Regions from separate parts of the Desulforapulum autotrophicum HRM2 genome, predicted to be linked through region 1. Evidence: predicted binding sites of a transcription regulator. Region 1 holds the regulator's gene; each other region holds the start of a gene.
What was found. Region 1 encodes sigma-54, which starts transcription at its own class of promoters, with help from an activator protein. Its sites were predicted from a motif close to TNTGGCACANTTTCTGCTNT; they were not measured.
Positions count from the first base shown of each region.

Region 1 (7,690 bases):
CCCTTTTCTGTTTCACAATATACTGGTCCAGATAGGCAATCAGTTCCTGGGGCTTGATGTTGAAATTGACAAGTTTTTTTCTACCTGAAGATGTCCCCTTTCCTGTAATGGGTGCCTCGTTTGTGGCCAGGGAGGGGGAGAGGATTTTTACAGTACCGCCGAACTTCTTGTTGAGAAACTCGCCAAGCTCTTTTTCTATACGTTTGGGGTCAGGTATGTTTTCATTTTTTTCGTTCATAGTGGTCTAAGATAAACATGGGGAAGGATAAATCAAGTTTGTTTGGTCGGGGATGGCTGTTTTTTTTCGAAGAGCATGCAGGGCTTGCCTGTTGAACGGCGTACGACAGCCGAGGGAATCATCTTTGATTTGAAGCCCATTGCCCGGCATCCATGGGGTTTGGCCGGCTCCCAGGTTACAAAGTAATGTCGGCATCTGTGGCAGTTTATTCGTTGTGTTTTCTCCATGTGCATTTACCATGTGCATTTGCCAAGTCTTTTAAAAAGATGAAAAGCCGCAAACATTGTGCAATGATTGCGGCTTTTTATATCTGGTGCCGAAGGGGAGACTTGAACTCCCACGGGTCGCCCCACACGCCCCTCAAGCGTGCGTGTCTACCTATTCCACCACTTCGGCAGGATGTATGCTATTTGCTGTCAGTCGTTGCAGGCTGCTCAATCGGTATTTTTATGTCAGGCATAATGGATGTCTCAGGTTTATGACTTGACATATAAGCAAGGGTCAGTGAGGTGAGCATGAAAATCACGGCAACCCCGGTTGTTATTTTGCTCAGGAATGTAGCCGGTCCTGCGCCACCGAACAGAGCCTGGCTGGATGCACCACCAAATGAAGCGCCCATGTCTGCACCTTTTCCTGTCTGGAGCAGAACGATGAGAATTAAAAGGATGCAGGCAATTACATGTGCAATTATAATCAGGGTTGTCATGGTTTGTTATTTGTACCTTATTATTTTGATGAACGTATCTGCATCAAGGCTGGCTCCGCCAACCAATGCGCCATCGACATCGTTAATTTTCATTATTTCCGAAACATTCCCCGGCTTAACTGAACCACCATATAGTATACGGATGGACATTGCAAGCGTGTTGCCAAATTTATCGTTAACAAGCTTTCGGATATATTCGTGTACCTGGGCCACTTGCTCCGGAGTTGCTGTTTTTCCCGTTCCGATGGCCCAAACCGGCTCATAGGCGATAACAAGGGGCTGGAGTGCATCAGAATCAAAGCTTTTTAACCCATTTGACACCTGTTTGTCAAGCACGGAAAAGGTTTTTTCCCCATCCCTTTGTGCCCCGGTCTCACCAATGCACAGAACAGGGATAAGGCCGGCCTTGAGGGTTGCGGCTATCTTTTTGCAAACGGTTTCATCGGTTTCTCCAAAATATTGGCGGCGCTCTGAATGACCGATGATGGCATAGTCGGCACCGGCTGCCTTTACCATGGCGGCGGATACTTCACCTGTGTAGGCACCCTCATTTTCATAAAACAGATTCTGAGCCCCGACCTTTACATTTGATCCTGCCACCGCCTGGGATACAAGGGGAAGGCTTAAAAAGGTGGGGGCGATCATGATGTCAGTATTAACAACTTCAGATGCAAGTTCAACAAGTCTTGTAGCCGTGGTAACGGCTTCCGTGCCGGTCTTGAACATTTTCCAGTTGCCGGCGATTAACGCTCTTCTACTCATAAGGATCTCCTCATTAGTGTTTGAACAAAAAATCACCCATCTGCTGCGTTGCTGCAAAATTCTGAAACCTCACGTACACTAGTACGCTCCGGTTTCAGAATTTTTTGCGCCTTGCATATGGGCAATTTTTCGCCCAAACACGGGTTTTCGGTCAGCCATTATTTTTATTAGAAACTCGATTCAGCCTGACAAGCGTAACGGATGTTGAGTTTCATGGTCTGTTGCGCCCGATAGGATGAGGTGGCTATAGGGATTTTCCCACCAGGGCTGCAAGGTCAATGAGTCGGTGGGAGTAGCCTGATTCATTGTCATACCAGGCGTAAATTTTGACCATATTCTGGATGACATCCGTACTCATGGCATCGACAATCGAAGAAAAAGGGCTGCCGTTGTAGTCAATGGAGACCAGGGGAAGCTCGCAGTAATCGAGAATTCCGGCAAGGTCGGACTTTGACGCTCTTTCAAGGGCCTGGTTTACCTCTTCCCGGGTGACGTTCGCCTTTTCAACGACCACTACAAGGTCAACCAGGCTCACATTGGGGGTGGGTACCCTGACCGACAGGCCGTTGAGTTTTCCCTTGAGTTCCGGAAGAACCAGGGCAACTGCCTTGGCTGCTCCTGTGGTGGTGGGGATCATGGAGAGCGCTGCGGAACGTGCCCGCCTCAAATCCTTGTGGGGAAAGTCAAGGAGTCGCTGGTCTCCTGTATAGGCATGAACGGTTGTCATCATCCCGCTCACAATTCCGAAATTCTCCAGGAGAACTTTTGCAACCGGGGCAAGGCAGTTTGTGGTGCATGAGGCATTGGAGATGATGTCATGTTTTTCAGGATCATAGGTGTCATGGTTGACACCCATGACAATGGTGCTGTCGGGATCAACCGCTGGGGCTGAGATAATAACCTTTGCTGCACCGGCCTTGAGGTGTTTTCCTGCACCCTCCCTGTCCCGGAAGATGCCCGTACATTCAAGAACAATGTCAACGCCTGCATCCTTCCACGGAATTTGTCCCGGATCCTTGAGGGAACAGACCTTTATGGTTCGATCGTTGACGACCATGGTATCTTCAGTGGTTGTGATGGTTGCGTCGAGCCTGCCATGTACAGAGTCAAATTGAAGCAGATGCGCCATGGTCTTTGTGTCTGAAAGATCGTTGATGGCGACGACTTCAAGATCTGATCGTTTCAATGCAGCCCTGAACGCCAGTCTGCCGATTCTACCGAAACCGTTGATTCCAAGTTTAATTCCCACGATATTGTACCTCCTGAACGTTGGTAGTAAAAGAAACACATGTTGGGAAGCCGGGTTGGAATTCAAGCCAACCGATCATGCACGTTTGCTTCCTTTTAAAATTCCGCTTGCAAGGGAAATACTTTTTTTCCCCTGGGCCACAATGGCCGCTGCTGCCGCTGAAAGTTCCTGTTTATCCCTTACTGAAATTGCCTTGAGCAGAATTGGAAGGTTGACCCCTGAGATCACTTCAACGGCCCCTTCTTCTAAAAACGAGTAACTCAGATTGGATGGGGTTCCACCAAACATGTCGGTGAAAATGATCACCCCTTTTCCATCATTGACGGTTTTGATGCCGGTTTTGATCTTTTTGATCAATGCGTCGGCAGGTTCCCTGATGTCAATGGAAACAAAGCTGATTTTTTCTATTTGTGTATCCAGGATTAATTGAGCGGTTTCAATTAATGCTTCTCCAAGTGTTGAGTGGGTGACGATTAAAATTCCTGTCATAGCTCTTTTGTATCCCTGTCTATGTCCCTGTGGATGATGCCGGGTTCAAAGCCTCGCTGGCTCAGGTGTTCAAAAATGTTTTCAGCAATGGCAACGCTTCTGTGTCGACCACCTGTACATCCTACAGCTATTGTAAGATACGCTTTCCCCTCAAGGGTGTAAAGCGGAATCAGATAGTCGAGAAGGCCCAGGTATTTTTTTAAAAAAGTTTTGGCCTGGATGGTTTCAAGCACAAAATCTTTAACCTCCTTTGTGCGACCATTCAACGCTTTCAGCTCTGGTACAAAAAAAGGGTTTGAGAGAAACCGCATGTCAACCACAAGATCTGCATCCGTAGGGATGCCGTACTTGAATCCAAACGAGAGGAGGTTGATCTTCATGGATACAGGTTTGAGGGCGTGGTGGTGGGCAATATTGCGGATTTCGGCTTTAAGCTGGTGGACATTGTAATTGCTTGTGTCAATGATCCGTTTTGAAATTTTTCTGATGGGAAGCATGAGGCTTTTTTCTGACTTTATGCTTTCAATCAGACTTTTGTCCTGACCTGCGGGGTGATGGCGCCGGGTCTGGCTGTATCGTTTTAAAAGGATGTTTTCATCGGCCTCAAGAAAAATAATTTCCGGAATATGCCCGTTCTTCCCCAAGGATTCCAGGACCGAAGGAAATTGGGATAAAAATTGTTTGGCCCGGATGTCCATGACAAAGGCAAAACCGTTTATGTCGGTGTCGCTGTCCAGGGGGAGGTCAAGAAATTTTGGCAGAAGCTCGATGGGCATGTTGTCAACGCAGTAATAACCTGCATCTTCAAATGCCTCCATGGCTGTGCTCTTTCCTGACCCGGAAAGGCCGGTGAGTATAAATAGGCTTTGGCGGTTCATGGGTTAAAACTCTTCATCAATGTCAAGAATGATTTTCTGGATTTCGTCAATGGATTCGGCCCGTAACAGGCTTTCCTTAAAGTGGTCCTTTTTGAGAAGCTTTGAAATCTGTGCCAGAACTTTCAGGTGACTTCCTGTGGAGTTTTCAGGGGTTATCAACAGGAAAAAAATATGGACCGGTTTGTGGTCAAGGGAGTCAAATGAGACTCCCTTGCGGCTCAAACCGAACCCGACAACTATGGAGTCGACAGTGGCAAGCTTGCCGTGGGGAATTCCAATTCCGCCACCGATACCTGTACTGCCAAGTTGTTCTCTTTCCAGAAGAACCCTTACAATTTCGTCGCTCCCGGTCCTGGCCATGGGAGCGACACAAATTGCAAGTTCTTCAAGAACGCCTTTTTTATCCTTTGATGCAAGGTCCGGGATGATGGCACCCCTTGGTAATAGTTCTGATAGTTTCATAATCTCCTGGCAATTTGCTATCTGCGGGGCTGGATCAATCCAAGCTTTCCGTCGTTACGCCTGTAGAGAACATTGACACGCTCTGTCCTTGCATTGCTGAACACAAAGAAATTTTCCTTACCAGAGTTGAGTTCCATAACGGCATCATCGATGTCAATGGGTTTTACGTCAATGGCCTCCATGATCACTTCAGGAGTGGAGGTGTCCGAGGCGGCCTCGGGAGGGGTGAGGAGAATATCATTGTCCTTGATGCTTGCCTTGTTGCCTGACATGTGGCGTCGCATCTTGTCCTTGTTTTTCTTTATCTGGCCTGCCACCTTGTCCATAAGGGTGTCAATGGACGAGTACATGTTTTCAGACTCCTCCTTTGCATGGATCTTCAATCGGTCACACACAAGGGTTATTTCGGCAATGTGTCTAATCTTTTCAACGGACAGAACCACGTTTGCCTCTGCCGGGCTTTCAAGCATTTTGTCAAATCGGTCTACCTTTTTCTGTACATAGGATTTTAATGCATCGGAAGGATCAATCTGTTTAAAAGTGACGGATGTCTGCATAAAAAAAACCTCCCTAAAATTGTTTACGTTTACTTGACGGAAGAATGTGAAGCATCTCCCTGTATTTGGCTACGGTTCTGCGGGCTATGTTGATGTTAGCCTCTTCTAATATCTCTGTCAGTCGCTTGTCGCTGTAGGGGTTTTGAGGATCTTCCTTTTCAATAATAAGTTTGATTTTGTCCTTGACACTTGCCGAAGCCATTGAATCACCATCAGTTCTTGAGATGGAACTATTGAAAAAATATTTAAGTTCAAATAACCCCTGGGGGGTGTATGCGTATTTGTTGGTTGTGACCCGACTGATGGTTGATTCGTGCATCTGGATATCTTCGGCCACGTCCCTCAGGATCATGGGTTTTAACTGGGTGATCCCGTTGAGGAAAAATTCCCGCTGGAACTTGATGATGCTCTCCATGACAGAATAGATGGTCTTCTGTCGCTGGTGGATGCTTTTGATGAGCCAGGAAGCGCTCTGCATCTTCTCGTTGAGGTAGGTCTTGGTCTCTTTTGATATCTTGGTGCCCTTGGCGACTGCCTCTTTGTATACACGGTTTATCCTCAGTTTGGGCAGGCCGTCGTCGTTCATGACAATTTTAAAATCATCGCCTTCCCGGTATACATAGATGTCTGGAATAATGTACTGGGGTTCTTCAGTGCTGAACTCTCGACCTGGTTTGGGCTCCAGGCATTTGATGACGTTCACGGCTGAAACCACATGATCTATGGATATGCCTAGATCCTTTGCGATTTTCTTGTAGTTTTTGTTCTCCAGGTTTTTCATGTGCCGGGTGATGATCCGTTCAAGCATCGGATCTTCGATGCCAAGTCTCGTAATCTGAATGAGCAGTGATTCCCTGAGATCCCTTGCGCAGACACCGGGCGGGTCAAAGGTTTGCAGGGTTTTGAGCATGGCTTCAACGGCTTCGATTTCAAAACCCCCGGGTTCAGCAATTTCCTCAACCGTTGAACAAAGATATCCGTCAACGTTGAGGCTGCCGATGATCATGCTTCCTATCTGTTCCTGATCAGGGGTTGGGCTGTTCATGAGAAGCTGCCACTGAAGGTGATCTTCAAGGGTCTTTTTGGCTGAGGTGAATGCCTCGTAATTGGGGGCCTCCTGGAAATCTCTTTCCGAGTGAACCCTTCCCGTTGAGTTGTATTCGTTGATATAGCTTTCCCAGTCCGTGTCCTGGGAAAGTTTTTCCTCAATGGTGACCTCTTTCAGGTCCTCGTTTTGGTCTTTGGTGTCGGCTTCACGTTCAATCTCCCGGGCCTCTGCCTGGGTTATTTCCTGAATGCTCTCTTCCAGGGCCGGGTTTTCCTCGAGTTCCTGCTCGATCATCCCGGCAAGCTCCAGCCGGGAGAGCTGGAGTAGTTTTATCGCCTGCTGCAGCTGGGGGGTCATCACCAGTTGCTGGGTGAGTATTAAGTTTTGTTGTAGTCCTAAAGCCATAATCAGAGCCTAAATTTATCTCCAAGGTAGAATCGTCTTGCAATTTCGCTGGAGGTGATTTTTTCCGGGTTTCCCGATTCAATCACCTCTCCCTGATTCATGATATAGGCGAAGTTGCACACCCCAAGGGTCTCTCTCACGTTATGGTCAGATATCAGAACCCCGATGTCAAGTTCAGTGAGGTGGGTGATGATTTTCTGTATGTCTGACACGGCCAGGGGGTCAATCCCGGCAAAGGGTTCATCCAGAAGGATGAACAAAGGGTCGGTTGCAAGCACCCTTGAAATCTCAAGCCGTCTTCGTTCTCCGCCTGAGAGCACGCTTGCCTTTTGATCGGCAAGACGGGCGATGCCCAACTCTTCCATGAGGCGGTCTGCCTTGGCATTGACGTTCGTTTCAACATCGGGCCGGACCTCAAGAATGGCTGTAATATTCTGACGTACGGTGAGTTTCCTGAATATGGATGCCTCCTGGGGAAGGTACCCGATGCCGTTTCTTGCCCTCATGTACATTGGATAGTCTGTTATGTCATTGTGGTCAAGGAAAACCTGACCCTTGTCCGGCTTGATCATTCCAACGGCCATGTAAAATGTGGTTGTCTTGCCGGCACCGTTAGGCCCCAGCAGGCCGGTCACCTGCCCAGGGTTGACCTCAATGTTAACACCATTGACTACCCTTCGACCGTTGTAGGTCTTAACAAGATTTTTCAACGCAAGTCTTGTCATTCACCCTCTTTATTTTTCTTTTTGTCCGCGGGGTTGAACAGTGCTTCGACCCGCTGGTCTTTCCCACTCTCCACAACCACCTTGCCATTGCTTCGAAACAGGGTGATTTTTTTGCCGGTGACAAAGCTTTCACCTGTGATTACCCTGGGAGCGTCACCCGTCAGAGTCAGC
Region 1 is NC_012108.1:3,171,990-3,179,679, reverse strand. It holds gene HRM2_RS13840 (AAA family ATPase) at 1-238, opposite strand, end outside; tRNA gene HRM2_RS13835 (tRNA-Leu) at 550-634, opposite strand; gene secG (preprotein translocase subunit SecG) at 645-944, opposite strand; gene tpiA (triose-phosphate isomerase) at 951-1,706, opposite strand; gene gap (type I glyceraldehyde-3-phosphate dehydrogenase) at 1,951-2,955, opposite strand; gene HRM2_RS13815 (PTS sugar transporter subunit IIA) at 3,031-3,444, opposite strand; gene rapZ (RNase adapter RapZ) at 3,441-4,322, opposite strand; gene HRM2_RS13805 (PTS sugar transporter subunit IIA) at 4,326-4,784, opposite strand; gene hpf (ribosome hibernation-promoting factor, HPF/YfiA family) at 4,802-5,341, opposite strand; gene rpoN (RNA polymerase factor sigma-54) at 5,355-6,794, opposite strand; gene lptB (LPS export ABC transporter ATP-binding protein) at 6,797-7,519, opposite strand; gene HRM2_RS13785 (LptA/OstA family protein) at 7,516-7,690, opposite strand, start outside.

Region 2 (7,690 bases), 1.2 Mb from region 1:
ACCGGCAGGCGTTGCGGTATTTCTGAAACCAGGCGCGAACCTCATGGCGTGCAGGATCGGGATTCTGGTCGAGAAATACTTTTGCGCTTATGATGAAACCCGGGGTGCAGAATCCGCACTGAATGGCGCCATGGACGGTAAACGCCCACTGCAGGGGGTGAAGCTTTTCCACGTCGCCCAGTCCTTCAATGGTCATAATTGTTGAATCATTGGGTACCCTGGCCCATTTGGTGATGCACGAACGAATTAATTTGCCGTTCAAGATGACATTGCAGGCACCGCATTGTCCCTTGTTGCAACCAATTTTTGTGCCGGTCAACCCGAGATTTTGCCGAATCACCTCTGCAAGGCTTGTGTCTGCATCTGCGATAACGGTCTGGGGGATGCTGTTAATGTAAATCTTTTTGTTGAGAAATTCGTTTGGCAAAAGGGGTTCCTCCGTGAAATTTAGGTCTGGATATTATCATTGGTCGATTGTCACGACGGGGAAAACAGGGTCAGACCCAGGTTGCTGTGGGGGTGCCACAACAATACCCCAGCGCCTGACCCATACCACTTATTTTGTAAGTTCGTGGAGGCTCTCTTCCAGGATGGACAGCCCCTTGTCCAGTTGCGCGTCGGTGATGACGAAAGGCATGAGGGTTCTGATGACATTTCCAAAGTTGCCGCAGGACAGAAGAATAAGACCCTTGTCAAAACAGATCTGTGTCAGTTTCTTGGTCAGCTCGGTTGCGGGTTCTTTGGTCTCCCTGTCTTTGACAAGCTCCATTCCAAGCATGGGTCCCTTGCCTCTGACTTCGCCGATGATTTCAAACTTGCTCTGGAGGTCAGAAAACCGTTTCTGGAGAATTTCACCAAGCTCACGGGAACGTTCAAGGAGTTTGTCCTCGAACAAAATTTCGAGAACGGCAAGGGCTGCTGCGCATGAGATGGGGTTGCCTGAATAGGTGCCGCCCAGGCCGCCAATGTGGGGGGCTTCCATGAACTCTTTTCTGCCGGTGATGGCAGAAAGGGGCATTCCACCTCCCAGGCTCTTTGCCATGGTGACGATATCAGGCTCAACGTTCCAGTGCTCAATGGCCAGAAATTTGCCGGTTCTTCCGGCGCCGGACTGGACCTCGTCAATGATCAGGGCAATACCGTATTTCTTGCAGATTGCGGCAAGTTTGGGAAAGTACTCGGGCGGAGGTGTGACAAAACCGCCTTCGCCCTGGATGGGCTCTGCAATGATGGCTGCCGTTGATTCTGCTGCCACGTTGGAGATGAAAAAATCTTCCAGGTAATCTGCGCAGGCAACGCCGCAGTTGGGGTATTTGAGCCCAAACGGGCATCGGTAGCAGTAGGCATAGGGGATACGGTAAACTTCTGGAGCAAACGGACCAAAACCGAATTTATAGGGTTTGACCTTACTTGTCAAAGACATGGTCAGCAGGGTTCTGCCGTGGAAACCGTTTTCCATGGCAATCACAGCCGGTCTCTTTGTGGCGTAGCGTGCGATCTTGACGGCATTTTCAACGGCTTCGGCACCTGCGTTGGCAAACATGGTCATTTTTGGGAAATCCCCAGGTACAAGCTCGTTCAACTTTGCTGCAAGGTCAACGTAGGATTCGTACATTCCCACATGGAAGCAGGTATGGATAAATTTGTCTGCCTGATCCTTGATGGCTGCAACTACTTTTGGATGGGCGTGTCCAACATTGTTGACCCCGATGCCCCCGGCAAAATCGATGTATTCCTTGCCTTCAAGATCGGTCATAGTTGCGCCGGATGCCTTTGCAATATACGCCGGCGTTATATTGGCAGGCCCCTGGGGAACGTTCTTATTACGCAATTTCTGATAATAGTCTGATCTGTTTTCTGTCATGATCTTTTTCTCCATCAATAATAAAATGCGGTTTTATTGGTTTACTCATTCCAGGATGTTGTCCGTTGTCTGTACAAGCACAGCAATTTGTGTGCCTTGTCGTTGTTTTTTCCGGGTCAAAGGCCTGTCTGCCTTGAAAACCGGACTGAATGGGGAATTATGGGGTGGTTTACGTGGCCGGGAAAGAATTGTTTTGATGCATGGGTGCATTAAATATGCGCGGGTGCATATTAGGGTTAAATCTGCTTGATCTCCCTTAACCACAGGTTTGGCAGCTGTTTTTCTTTTCCAGGGATATGTACCAGTGCATACAATCAAGAACATTGTTCTTTCATTTTTGTCCTGGAACCAATACTGTTCCCTTAAGATTTACCAACAGCTACCTGTTTCCGGCAAGTTTGAGCTGCTGGCATACAGTTTGCTACCGAATTAACTGTTTGAAAAAAGGCGATTAAGGCCATCGCTGTTCATCTGGCTGGGTTTGGAGTTGGAAAAATGTGTTGAGCCAAAGAGGAGGTGCCAAAGACTGCATAGATCTTATCGTGAATTTCGTAACAGGAGTGTCCGTTGCAGAACTGAAAATGAGAAAATAATGAAAAAAGGAGTAGCAACCATGCCGATTATCCAACGTGTGTTTTCCTATATTTCCAAGTTTTTGATTCTTTCCATTGCCGTGATGTTGACGCTTTCCCTGTCAACCGCTGTTAATAAGGCCCATGCTAAAAAGGTCTACAAGTTCACCATGCAGAATATGTTCTCCCTGAATCATCCTGTGACCACTGCCGTAAAGGAGATGGCCAAGAATCTGAACAAGGAGAGCAACGGCAGGATCAAGATCCAGGTGCTTCCATCGGGCGCCCTTGTGAAAGGTCCAAATGTTTTTGAGACCGTTGGGAACGGTTCAATTGATATGGGAACCACGTGCAGCTGCTACCACGGCGGTATCCTCCCCGTTGCTGCAACTTCGTTTGCCCTTCCCGGAGATCCAAGGGGTGTGGATGAGATCACGGATTTCATTTATCAGCCCGCTACCATTGCGTTTCTTCGTGACGCCTATGCCAGCCAGAACGTGTTTTACGGGGCCCCCCTTGTGTGGGATGGATATACCATCGTGTCCAAGGAACCCATCAAGACCTGGGAAGATTTGAAAAAAATTAAGATCAGGGCTTCAGGAACCATTGCCAAAACCCTCATGGAAATGGGTGTCCCCACGGTTTTCATTCCTTTTTCAGAGATATATGTGGCCCTTTCCCGGGGAACCATTGATGCTGAGATCAGTGGCAGCCATGCAGAAAGCTATCTTGCCAAGACCTATGAAGTGGCAAAATACCAGACTGTTCCCAATATCAGCGGTGCCCAGAACTGTGAGGTGATTCTCAATATGGAGAGATGGCAGGAACTTCCCGACGATCTCAAGGCCATATTTGAAAAAGCCCTTAAAACATGCTCCCTTAAGGTCGCCCAGATCTTTAACGAAGACGCTGTCTCGGTCAAAGCTAAGATGGAGGCCGAGGGTGCCCAGTTTATTCAGCTTTCCGATGATGCTGTAACTCAGTGGATGCACACCGCAGTCAACCTCTGGGATAACCAGCTGGCAAAGGAAGATGAACTTTCTGCGAAATATATTGAACTTGTCAAGCAGGATTTGAGAAACCGCGGCTATAAGTTCTAGAAAACGTCAGCCCCGGACCCGGATGGGTCCGGGGCTGATCCTATCCACATCAGCACAGATATATGGGATCTTATATGCAAAAAATCGAAACGTTTATCAATGTTGTCGAGACGATGAACAAGAAGATCGGCAGGGCAGCGTCCTACCTGATTTTTGTGTTCATGTTACTCATGGTATATGAAGTCATCGCAAGGTATTTCTTTGACAGTCCCACCATCTGGGTCCATGAACTCTGCGGGTTTTTGTTCGCAGGCTATGTGGCCCTGACCGGGGCATGGGTGCTCCTTGAAAAAGGGCATGTGGCCGTTGATATCATCTATCAATACTTTCCAGACAAGGCCAAGGACCTGGCAGATATGGTTGTTTCCATTATTGCTCTGTTCATGTTCACCGTCCTGTTCTGGCAGGGGTATAAATTTGCCTGGCACGCATTTGTTACAGGGCAACATTCCCATACGCTTTTCGCACCCCTGCTCTGGCCGGTCAAGACCATGCTTCCCCTGGGTTCGCTGTTCTTCCTTCTTCAGATTCTGGCAGATCTTGCCCGGAGCATCATTCAATTCAAGCAGAGGAGCACACGATGAATCCTGCACTGGTCGTTGTTGTAATGTTTCTGGCTGTTGTTGTTCTTTTTATCCTCAGAACCCCCGTGGCCTTTACCCTTGGGGCCGTCGGCATTCTTTCGCTGCTCATGATCAACGGGCCAAGATTTCTGATGCTTCTGCCTCCCTCGATTCTTGAGAACATGTCCAGTATCATCCTTCTGGCCATTCCCCTGTTTATCTTCATCGGGTGTATGCTTGAAAAGTCAGGCATTGCAGATGAAATATTTGAAATGATCTATAAATGGCTTGGGCCCATACCGGGCGGGCTTGCCATTGGAACGGTCTTTATCTGTGTGATTTTTGCCGCCATGGTGGGGGTGGTTGGGGCAGCAACGGTCACCATGGGGCTGATTGCCCTTCCTGCAATGCTCAAAAGAGGATACAAAACCACCCTGGCCATTGGCTGCATTTCCGGCGGCGGTGCCCTGGGGTTTCTCATTCCTCCCAGTGTAACCATGATCGTCTATGCCTCTTTGTCCAATCTTTCCATTGGCAAGATGTTTCTGGCAGGCGTTTTACCTGGGTTTATGCTGGCAGGGCTTTTCATGGGTTACATCCTCATCCGCAGTTTGATCAATCCTTCGCTTGCGCCCCCCGTGCCCAAGGAAGAGCGGGCCACCTGGGCTGAAAAATTTCTCTGTATTAAAAACCTGGCAATGCCCTTTGTCCTGATTTTTTCCATCATGGGTACCATTTTTTCCGGCATGGCAACCCCGACGGAAGCGGCCGCCGTGGGTGCGTTTGTGTCGATTCTCATTGTAGTCGCACGGGTAAGGTCTGTTAAAGGGGTAGCAAAAATTATCTCCACTGCCGCAGAAAAAACAGCCTACCTCACCAGTATGGTATTGTGGATCATCATTGGCTGCCTTGCCTTTTCTGCCGTGGTCAACACCCTGGGACTGCCAAGTCTTTTAAATGATTTTATCGAATCTTTGGGCATCAACCGTTGGGTGGTTCTCATTGCCATGCAGCTCAGTTTTTTCTTTCTTGGAATGGTCATGGACGATCTGCCCATCATCATGATCACAGTACCCATCTATGTCCCACTGATAAGCCTTCTGGGATTTGATCCCCTCTGGTTTGGCATTCTTTTTATCGTAAACATGCAGATGGCATACCTGACACCGCCTTTTGGGTTTGTTCTCTTTTATATGCGGGGGGTTGTACCTGCAAATATTTCCATGGGGCAGATATATAAATCGGTGTGGCCGTTTATTGGGCTGCAGTTTCTCTGCCTGCTGCTGATCATGCTTTTTCCTGAAATCGTTCTCTGGCTTCCATCCATTGTTGGCATGTAGATTTATAATTTAAAGTAAGGAGTAGTCGTCGTGGAAAATAATTCCGGTTGTTTTGCTTCTGTCACAAAGGGCCATGAGATCATTGACAAGGCCCAGGGGGTAAATCTTGATTTCAAGATTTTATATGAGGCTGTTATTGATCTTGCCTCCGAAGGCCTGATCACGGCAAATTGTATTAACATGGCCGCTGGAATTCTCTTGAACGACCTGGGGCTGCCCAATTATTTCTTTGAAAATATCAGCAAAGCGTCACTCAAACAGATCCTGGCATCCATTGCCACCAGTATCACCTTTCAGGATGACAAGGTGGTTCTGGTGGGGCGGGTGGCCCATGTGGATTTTGATCTGGAGCAGAATAACAATTTCCAGAAGGTCAGAATTGCCACCCGGGAGACCCGGGACAGCATGGAAAAAATTCTGGAAAATCTCATCCCGGGGCACAGCCGTGAGTATTACTACAGCCCGGAAAACGATTATTTCACCTATATGATCCGGCCGGAAACGGTTCAGGATTATACGAAAAACGAATTCACCTCATCCCGGTTTCTCTACACCCTTGCCGGTGATTATATCTCCACCCCCGAACCCACAAGAAGGCGATATGAACGTTTCCTGGCAGCGGTTGAGAAATCAGTAACTCCGCTCATTGAGGTGTTTAATCTGCCCGAGACAGGCGAGACCCGCCTGATGTTCGACAGCGATTTTGCATCCCCCCAGCTGCCTGTGCTCAGGCGACTGTTTGAAGACCATGGCCTGGTTTTGATGCGGGCCTATTGGGAGCCCTATTGGGCGGATTCGTCCGTTCCCTCGTCCATCTGTTCGGTCTACCTCCAGGGAGAGTTGTCCAGGAAAAAAGAAAAAGAAATCCTGGCCGACCTGGGGTCGTTTCTTGCCTTTAATGTGAACGCGATAACGGATTTATACGTTGAGGGCAAGCTGACCTTCCAGGAGATGATCTTTGCCGGCAATGCCATTGATTTCACCCATATGTTTGTTTTCAAGGAGAGTGAAAATGCAATGGATCGCGAGATCCTGGCAACCCTTTCCACACGGGATCACAGGGACGCCTTTTCCGCAAGGGTGCACAGCTCCAACAAATCGACCTTCAGCTTCAAGATTATAATGAGCACGGCAAAGGAGAATCCTGATCTGTTCAAGCGGCTGTTTGCCCTTTTTGATAAAAAATTTCATCCCGGCATATCCCAGGGCATAACGGTCGGTGATCTTGATGGTGAATTCAAGGCGTTTAAAGATATCATTGCCTCCAGGTTTATTGATTTTACCCTTGGCTACGATATCTTTGAATTCATGTTTAAAATCGTGGCCTGCACCCTGAAGACCAATTTCTATAAACCTGAAAAACGTTCGTTTGCCTTTCGGTTTGACAACCGGATCCTTGATCCCCTTGTGTTTGACCAGTTTGTTTTTGGCGTCTTTCTTGTGAACGGTCATTACGCCTGCGGTACCCACCTGAGAGCCGACGACATTGCCCGGGGGGGGTTGCGGCTTATCAGGGTATCGCGTTCCAACCATTCAGCCGAGTTAGACAATGCCGTGCTTCTTAATTATGCCCTGGGGCCCAAGGCCCAGCGGTTAAAGCACAAGGATATCTGTGAGAGCGGGTCCAAGGGGGTGGTTGTGCCCCATGCCCTTTATTCGGGCTACGGCATGGATGCCCTTTACGACTACACCGAAGGTATAATGGATTTAATGCTCGGGGATGATTCGATCCTTGATTACCATGGTATGCCGGAGATGATTTTTTTTGGTCCGGATGAGGGCACTGCACCGTTCATGGATGCCGTTGCCCTGCGTGCAAAGGCCAGGGGGTACAAGCACTGGCGTACCATGACCACGGGGAAAAGTTTTGGGATTCCCCATGACATATATGGGCTGCTCGACAATGGAGATCTGTTTGGCCTCCTGGAAGGGGAGGGCAAAGATCAGGGAACCCGGCTGTACATCAATGGAACAGCGTCACCTGCCACAATGGACATGGATCTTATCCATGACAGGATCGGGGGAAAGATTCAGGTCAGCGGCATGACCACCACGGGGGTGATGGCCTGCTTCAGGACACTTGTCTCCCATTACGGGGCAGCTGAAGAGGATCTCAACCTCATGATCACGGGGGGGCCCGACGGCGATCTTGGTGGCAACGAAATCCAGTGCTACCGGGGAAAGATCTGCCTAGTCCTTGATGGTGGTTCGGTTCTGTTTGATCCCCATGGCCTTGACAGAAAAGAGTTGA
Region 2 is NC_012108.1:4,350,545-4,358,234, reverse strand. It holds gene HRM2_RS19130 (molybdopterin-dependent aldehyde oxidoreductase) at 1-427, opposite strand, end outside; gene gabT (4-aminobutyrate--2-oxoglutarate transaminase) at 557-1,864, opposite strand; gene HRM2_RS19115 (TRAP transporter substrate-binding protein) at 2,457-3,536, shown strand; gene HRM2_RS19110 (TRAP transporter small permease subunit) at 3,650-4,120, shown strand; gene HRM2_RS19105 (TRAP transporter large permease) at 4,117-5,439, shown strand; gene HRM2_RS19100 (NAD-glutamate dehydrogenase domain-containing protein) at 5,470-7,690, shown strand, end outside.
Region 2: the regulator sigma-54 is predicted to act here: its motif matches at 1,944-1,963, upstream of gabT (4-aminobutyrate--2-oxoglutarate transaminase).

Region 3 (7,690 bases), 1.2 Mb from region 1:
ATGATCAATTCACAAACCGATTCTTGTTACCCTGCAACCTCTCAATCCGGGCACACCGCTCCCGTTCCCAATCATCCACCGGGTCCTCCTTTGCCCAGGCCTGAAAAAGCTTCCTGTTCTTTTTGCTGATAATCCCCCGGCCCGGGTAAGCATCGGCCATGTAAAAATAAATCCTGGCGATATCTCCATGAATTTCTGGACAGGGCTCTGCCTTCCGATTTTCAATCTCCATATCACAGTTCCCGAAGGCCCGTGGTTCTCCTGGGATCATGGCATAACTGTAATTCGATCGAAGGGCATTGACTTGACCATTGGCAGGAACAAGATTATAAAGGTCTGCCTGCATATGCCTGTACTCCATATTGACCTTCTCAGCACATTTTCTGCCTTTAAACGCTTTCCCTTTTCTGTCGACACAACCTGGATCTCCTTTCCGCCATTCAAAAAAGCTCTGGCCAAAAGCTTGGGCAGGGACCACATGTTCCCACTCAACCTTTCTGGACCTCTTTACATGTTTAGTTGTCGGAGAAAACTTGTCGGACGGGATGATTTGTTTGCCCGCAGTAAAGGGACAACCACAATAAAAAGTGATCCGGTGGTCATAATAAACTTGGTTCAGCAGAAGTCTCTTAGCCTTGGAGAACGAATCTATTTTGGTATTACTGCCGGCGCAGGCCTGGCTGATGGAAAGCAGACAAATCGATAGCAGGACAACAGGTATGAAGAACCTCCTGAAATGGTTCATGGTACTCATTTAAAAGAATCCTTTATTGCAAATTTGAATTACCCTTTATGGAAGGGAACATTAATGCCAGGGAGGTGTTTATCAAGCGGAGAAACTTCAGTCAAGAGTATAGAGAGACTGCCTTGGCTTGTTGTTAAAGGGAATACTCAGGCGGGTGATTCAAAAAAATATTATCAAAAGGGTCCTCATCACCCCAGATTGTTCAAAGGAACTAAAAAAAAAGGACGCCACGGCCTTCAATGCCGACCATGCCCCCGAGAACAGTAATTGAGGTATCTTGGAATCTAACCACAGAAAAGATTACCGACCAGATTTTCTTCAATTCAAACAAGGTCTGGCAACATTGGACCCGGCCGGAGTTCCAATCTTAAGCAAAACGCTTTCCGGTGGATGGTCAGGCTGAGCAATAGCCATGCTCAGCGCCGAAAAAAATCGTTTCAAGTTTGTTTGGACAAAGCCGAAAGCAAATTGACGAGACTCACGGCAAAGGCTAACGACTCCGCCGATTCGTTTAAGCTCAACGCCAAAAAGAGATTGCAGGCATGCAATGTCGATGCGTATTTATATCTTTATGACCTTTTTTACCCTATAACCCACATGTCCTAGCGGACACAACGAAGCATGAAACTCGACAGTAGTAGGCCGGTGGGAACGGGTGTTGCCCTGAACGGGTTAAATGGCAACGGTGGACACGAGGTCCAAGGAGTTGCCATTTCCCTCGGAGCAGGCCATGGACGGCCTGCGAGAATGAGTGAAGGGCAACACCCGTTTCCGCCGGCCGGTCGAAGCGAGTTTCATATAAAACCGGCACGGCCGGAGCGGGGGATCTGCCCTCCTGGCCACAACGAAGTTTGAAAAGCCTTCACTGATGATGTTTCGGTGGGTGTTTCTTATAAAGCCAAAAAAATCCATATTCTATGAACTTTATGTTACATTTTTTTGCAACTATTTTTTTATTGATATATAAAAAAGTTTAAAGCAATAACTTAAGCAACTTGAAGATAAAATATATGGTTTGGCATATTTTATGCTTCATTTCTTAGACGTTAAGAGATTAAAATAATTGAAACCTAATAAACCGACTTAAACCGTCCTTTTTGACAATTATTTAACTTTTTAAGGAATTCAACATGATAAAAAAAATATACTTTTGGTTATTGCTGTAATTTTCTATCTCAGTATCGTTGGGAATGCCACGGCGACCCCCTATTATGATACAGACTTTATTCTTAAAGCTACCGAACACACTAGCATTTCCTCACGCTGGTTTACCGATGATTCCGCCATCTGGACGGCTTGGGACAATCAATGGGTGGAATACACAGTAGCTCTTTCCCCTGGGGAGTGGGATATTGGATTAAATGTTATTAACTCAACTTTCTGAGAAGTAAATTCATCTCTATTCCCCTTCCAATAGGGGCGTTTGCCGATTGGAAAGGCCGAAATATACAAGTGCTTCACCCATTATCAGGTCGAGCATGGAATTTATGATCTTCTCAGACAAGTTATGAACCTTTCGTAACGTAGCCATGGCTAATTGCATTATCCTCGTTAGTGCATCAAGGAAAGTTATGTTGGCCAATTCTTCATTGCAGGCTCTGAATAAATCTCCAAATGATCGTTGATCAACGCTTTTCCTTTGGAACAGACTCAGAATATTGTATCTGGCCATTACCAGGGAAGTGTGTCCGATCAAACCATCATAGTTCCGGATTTGGATCTCTTTAACCAGTTTTAGATGCTGTTTGCACATTTTAAAAAATACTTCGATATCCCAGCGTTTACCGTACAGCCTTATTATTTCATCATCTGCTATGGTAATATCTGTTGATAAAAAGGCGAGCCATCCTCGTTTTTTATCACAGGGGACAAATATGACTCTGGCTTTGTTCCCGTCAGGTAACCGAACAAGGACACTGGCCTTAACTTTGGCCTTCCCTCTTTTTTTCTTTAATTTTCCATAAAGGTCACTTAACCTGAGTCTCTTTCCATTGTACTCGTAAAACCATTTTGGATGATCCTTAAGCATGCAGATAATGTGGATATGCTTGCGAAGGCTCGAAATCACCGAAGGCATTGAAAACCAACTATCCATTACAAGATACTTCGCCCTGATACCAGTCTTGAGGGCCTTTTTTACCATTGGTTCCAGATGCATTGTGGATTTTGTTATCGCTTCTTTGCGGCGTTGATAACCGCACGTTCTTTTATCAATATCTGGATTGATTTCATTGTATCGATTCTTTTTGTTTGCTGATGATAACAAGGCAAAATCAATCCCGAGAAAACTGTTACCATCTGACCAGCCAAGAGTAAGCAGCCTGAAGCCTTTTAGATATTTGTGAGTTGCATGATCATATACACGGGAAAGAAGTTCCACTTTTTTGGAACGGCTTCTGTCGTATGGCGAGTCATCAAAGATAAGAACCTCTTCAGAAGAATTATCCAGAAGACCCTTAATTATACAATAAATTCGGCTGCTAAGAAGAGTTGTAAACCGTCTCCAGTTATAGGTGGGCGAATTTAAAAAGTCATACACGGCATCTTTTCCGACTCCCACTTTTTTATTCCGCACTACGCCTTGGAAGAAGTTTTTGCCAATAAACGCCAGATTGAAAACGATAGTGAACAATTCCAGGGGAGAAGCACCTTTGGTTTTGACTATACCTGAATTGTTGAGCATGCTTCCAACTTTTAATTTGGAAAAATAGTTACCAAAAATTCCGAGCTTTTCAGGATTTATGGTTTGATTTTGATATTCTGTCGAGGTAATATGCATTTTGATGAGATTCCTATCTTTGATTGTTGTTTTTTAGGGGTAAAGAACACGTATCATAGGTAGTGAATCTCGTCAATATTAATAGTTATTTCAAATTGTTGTATTTTTAAAATTTAGAGTGACTAAACTCCGAAAGTTGAGTTATTAACCACGGGAATATCACCCCTGGCTGGTATTCTGATTTCAAAATCCAAGCATCCATATCTCTATTAGACTCCACCAATTCTACAAATCCTACCGTAGATACAATCGACACCAGCACTCTTACGGTGAATGCAAGCGACACCAACATTTATTCAGACCATGTAGATGTTTCAATTTTCAGCGCTGGTTCGTACAACATCCGGTATACATGGTTAAATGATCAATGGGCACCTGAAAAAGGCTTTGATGCAAACATCCAGATTCAAAATGTTTTTTTTGATAATCAAGCCACCATATTCAACATAGAGCCCATAAGTGTAGGCCTGCTTTCTGTTAATAATCAAGCCACCATACCCAACCCAGAGCCCGCTAGCCTGCTTCTTTTTGGAACCGGTTTAATGGGACTTGCCAGCTTTTTAAGCTCACATTCCGCACCATAGAGTATAAATCTCCACCATTTTTTTGGGGTATTGATTATCCGCCGGGAGTTGTGAATATTTGAGACTTCAGGCCCAACGCCTTTAAATATTCTAATTGCTTCGTGGATAAGGGTCTGTTCAGTCGTCTGTGATTCCCGATTTTTAAAATCATCAGATACTGAAAACTTATCATCAGCATAAACGAGGTGGGTTTGAAAGTTCTTCTTTTATTCCAGCCGGGAAGATCCTTGTTCTCTTTTTTCGCATATCGTCTCATGTTATATTCGATAAGACGCCAGATCAAAAGAGACAGGAGAAGAACAAGGGCCAGCACCTCTATACGTTCAGCTTTTTTTAGAAAAATCGAATTCACGATCGGTGTGTTCTTTATGAAACCAAAGTTTTGCTCGATCCCATATTGATCTTTGTACGTCCGGAGGATATCGTAGGAACTGTATCCTTTCTGGCCGTCCCTGTCCACATTGCACAACAGGACAAAACATCCAGTTTCTTTTTTGAGATTTTCCACAGCTTCGGTCTCGGCCAATTCACAAGAGATACTGTACATCATTTTGTCCAATGCCCGGGAGCCGTCTTTTTTGGGCCGTCCCCGTTTATATTTCGGGATTTCAACAACCTGGGTGACGGGTTTATAAAAAACATGTTTTGCTTCGCTCATCTCTATAGCCGCTTTCTCAGCATCCGCATGGCAGAAGAACTCCTGCTTTGACAAGATTTTGATTCTTTTCGAAAGTTCTGTATGCTCATTCTTCAGCTCTCGATCAATTCGATTTTGCCGTCTTTTATCGTGGGCGCTTGAATGAACCACAACCGCCCTGTATGATCGACCATACAAGATCGCTTCCGATTCACATGCTTTATACACAGCGGCCGGTCGGTTTTGGGTTTCCGTGGTATCAGACAATTTCCCAAGATCAGTCCAATTGTCCTCAACGATGCTTTTTTGGATCAGGCGGGAACACTCCTTGTAGGTTGCAGGCAGACGGCTGATAAACCTAATTTCATCTCCGATCTTTTCCATGTTTTTTCGGGTAACCATTGCAGAATCAGCAATGTAAATAAATCCTTCTTTCTTGATTCCATTTTCCGCCATGTATTTTGATATGGATGAAAGCACCTCATTGTTGATGGTTTTGTCTGATGCATTTCCATCTTCAGTTTGACCAAATACCGGAATGGTGCGATCAACACAGAGCATTTTAACCAAGAACTGCTTCAAATCAGGCCTGTGGTCCTTGCTGTGGCCGTAGGTGATCGTCATGGTTTTACTGTTATCGGCATCTTTGGAATACAAAGGGTAGTCCCCCTGGACAGTTACCGAGGTTGTATCAAAACTTACATGGCTACGGTCTATGTTGAAATAATCTAAGGCTCGTAGGGAAATCTCTGAGAAAACCTTCATTGCACCGTATTCGTATATCCTGTCCAATACACGTCCAACGGTATAATCAGAAAATTTTCGGGGGTCTGTCTTTTTTCCCAAAAGAAGCTCGGTGTCCTGATTTTTAAAAAATGTATTCAGTCTGTACAAGGGGCTTCTTCCGGTTAAGGTATCGAGTACCATTCCAAGAATAACTGTCCCGGCATCAATCCCCATTTCAGTGGGGACCAGGGTGTTTATTATATCAATTATCCCTATTTTACGGGCATATGAAGAAATGATTGGAAGATGTTGAACGGTAAACCCATCTATTTCTGGTAATTCTTTCATGCATTGCCTCAATGTATTGTTTTTCATTTTGGCAAATTATAATAAAACAAATTAGAAAAATCTAGGGTAAATTACATTCAGTAAATAAAAATTATTTATCTTAGGGCGATTTGAATAACTTACTTTTATCATGTAGAAAAACAGTCATCAAAAAATAGTCCTTTTTTTCTGTTGGGGGTGTCGAATGTGAGTTTAAGGAAAAGGAGGGATTGACCATAACGCCAACCCGGCAAAAACGGTTGGCGCCAAATCAAGACGTATTGCTCCATTGAATTAAATTTTCATAAACCTGGGGGTGTCACAAATTTTAACGAATCGGCATGGCAGAAACAGGGTGTAGCCTTGGCCACAACAAATGATGAAACACCTCTGATGGTGATGCTTGAACAACTGTTTTCCCGACCGGGTCAGGGTCTGAGTTGTTGCTGAAATCCTATTAAAATGGAAGCTGGATAATAAATTTTGTCCCAGAACCGGGATTCGACTCAACGCTCATTTTGCCGCCATGACTTTCAGTAATGATAAAATAGGAAACAGAAAGACCAAGACCTGTACCGACACCGACAGGCTTGGTAGTGAAAAAAGGTTCAAATATCCTTTTACTGGTCGCTTCGTCCATCCCGGGGCCATTATCTTCAATTTCAATACGCAGCATATTTGTTTTTATTTCCCTCATGAGTCGAAAAATAAAACGTGGGCACCCCTGATTAGGGGTGCCCCTTCTTTCCTGCATGGCCTGGGCGCCATTTCTGAGAACATTCAGCAATACCTGCTGTATCATATTGCCTTCACAGGGAACCATGGGCAAATCCGCTTCATATTTTTTGATAATTTCTATGGTTTTAAAGTCATAATGTTTTTTTAAGTCATAATCCGACCCTGCAAGTTCCAGGGTTTTGTCCAACAGATCAGCAAGATGATAAGAGGATACATATGCATCACTTTTTCGGGCAAAACTGAGCATATTGTTCACAATTTCAGCCGCTCTTTTCCCCGATGCGTTAATGGTGTCGATCATAGCCATTATCCCCCTGGCTTCCATAAATTTCTGAATAGCTTCAACGGTGGTGCCAGAGGCTTTGGCAGCTTTAACATTGGCAGGAATATCAATTCTTCCGCCAAGACGATTTGCCATAACGTTTGCTGTCTGTATCATCCCGGCCAGGGGATTATTAATCTCATGGGCCATGCCGGCCGCAAGCCCGCCCAGGGAAAGCATTTTTTCACTCTGTACGATCATCTTTTCCATACTCAGTTTTTCAGTGACATCGTCCACTCGAATCACGGCTCCTTCAACGCCATTGGCAATCAAAGGGTATATGGTAACATCCTCAAAACGGGTGTTGCCTTCAAGATGACGAGGTCTTTTTAATTCCTGCTTTATTTCTCTGGTTTTGATACTTTCGGTAATTATTCCCATTTGAGATATCAACTGGGGGAATACCACTGAAAGCATTTGACTCTGTGCTGCATCGGAAGATATCCCTGTGGCTTGCTCAGCTTTTTTGTTCCATTGGGTTACTTTGCCATGGGCATCCACCCCTATTAGAACAGACGGCATTGAATCAATGATGTTGGACAGATAATTACGCAGGTGGTGAAGTTCTTTTTCCACCCTTTTACGTTCGGTAATATCAAGATAGACCACCATCAAGAGACGGTTTCCAGGAGTTTCTATGAATCGTCCGAATAAGGTGCAGTTACGGACATCGCCATCGTGGCGTCGCAGGAGGGTTTCAAAATCAGCAACATAATTTTGCCGGTTGGCCATTGTTATCAGACGAGCTCGGTCTTCAGGCTCTACCCATAATCCGATGTCATTCCCACTCCGACCGTCAGCTTGTTTTCGAGAATACCCAAACGTATTATAC
Region 3 is NC_012108.1:1,982,737-1,990,426, reverse strand. It holds gene HRM2_RS08615 (endonuclease I family protein) at 5-754, opposite strand; partial or broken gene HRM2_RS28435 (hypothetical protein) at 945-1,315, shown strand; gene HRM2_RS26570 (hypothetical protein) at 1,367-1,600, shown strand; gene HRM2_RS08595 (IS4 family transposase) at 2,145-3,524, opposite strand; gene HRM2_RS08590 (PEP-CTERM sorting domain-containing protein) at 3,794-4,108, shown strand; gene HRM2_RS08585 (IS1634 family transposase) at 4,143-5,819, opposite strand; gene HRM2_RS08580 (PAS domain-containing sensor histidine kinase) at 6,256-7,690, opposite strand, start outside.
Region 3: the regulator sigma-54 is predicted to act here: its motif matches at 3,689-3,708, upstream of HRM2_RS08590 (PEP-CTERM sorting domain-containing protein).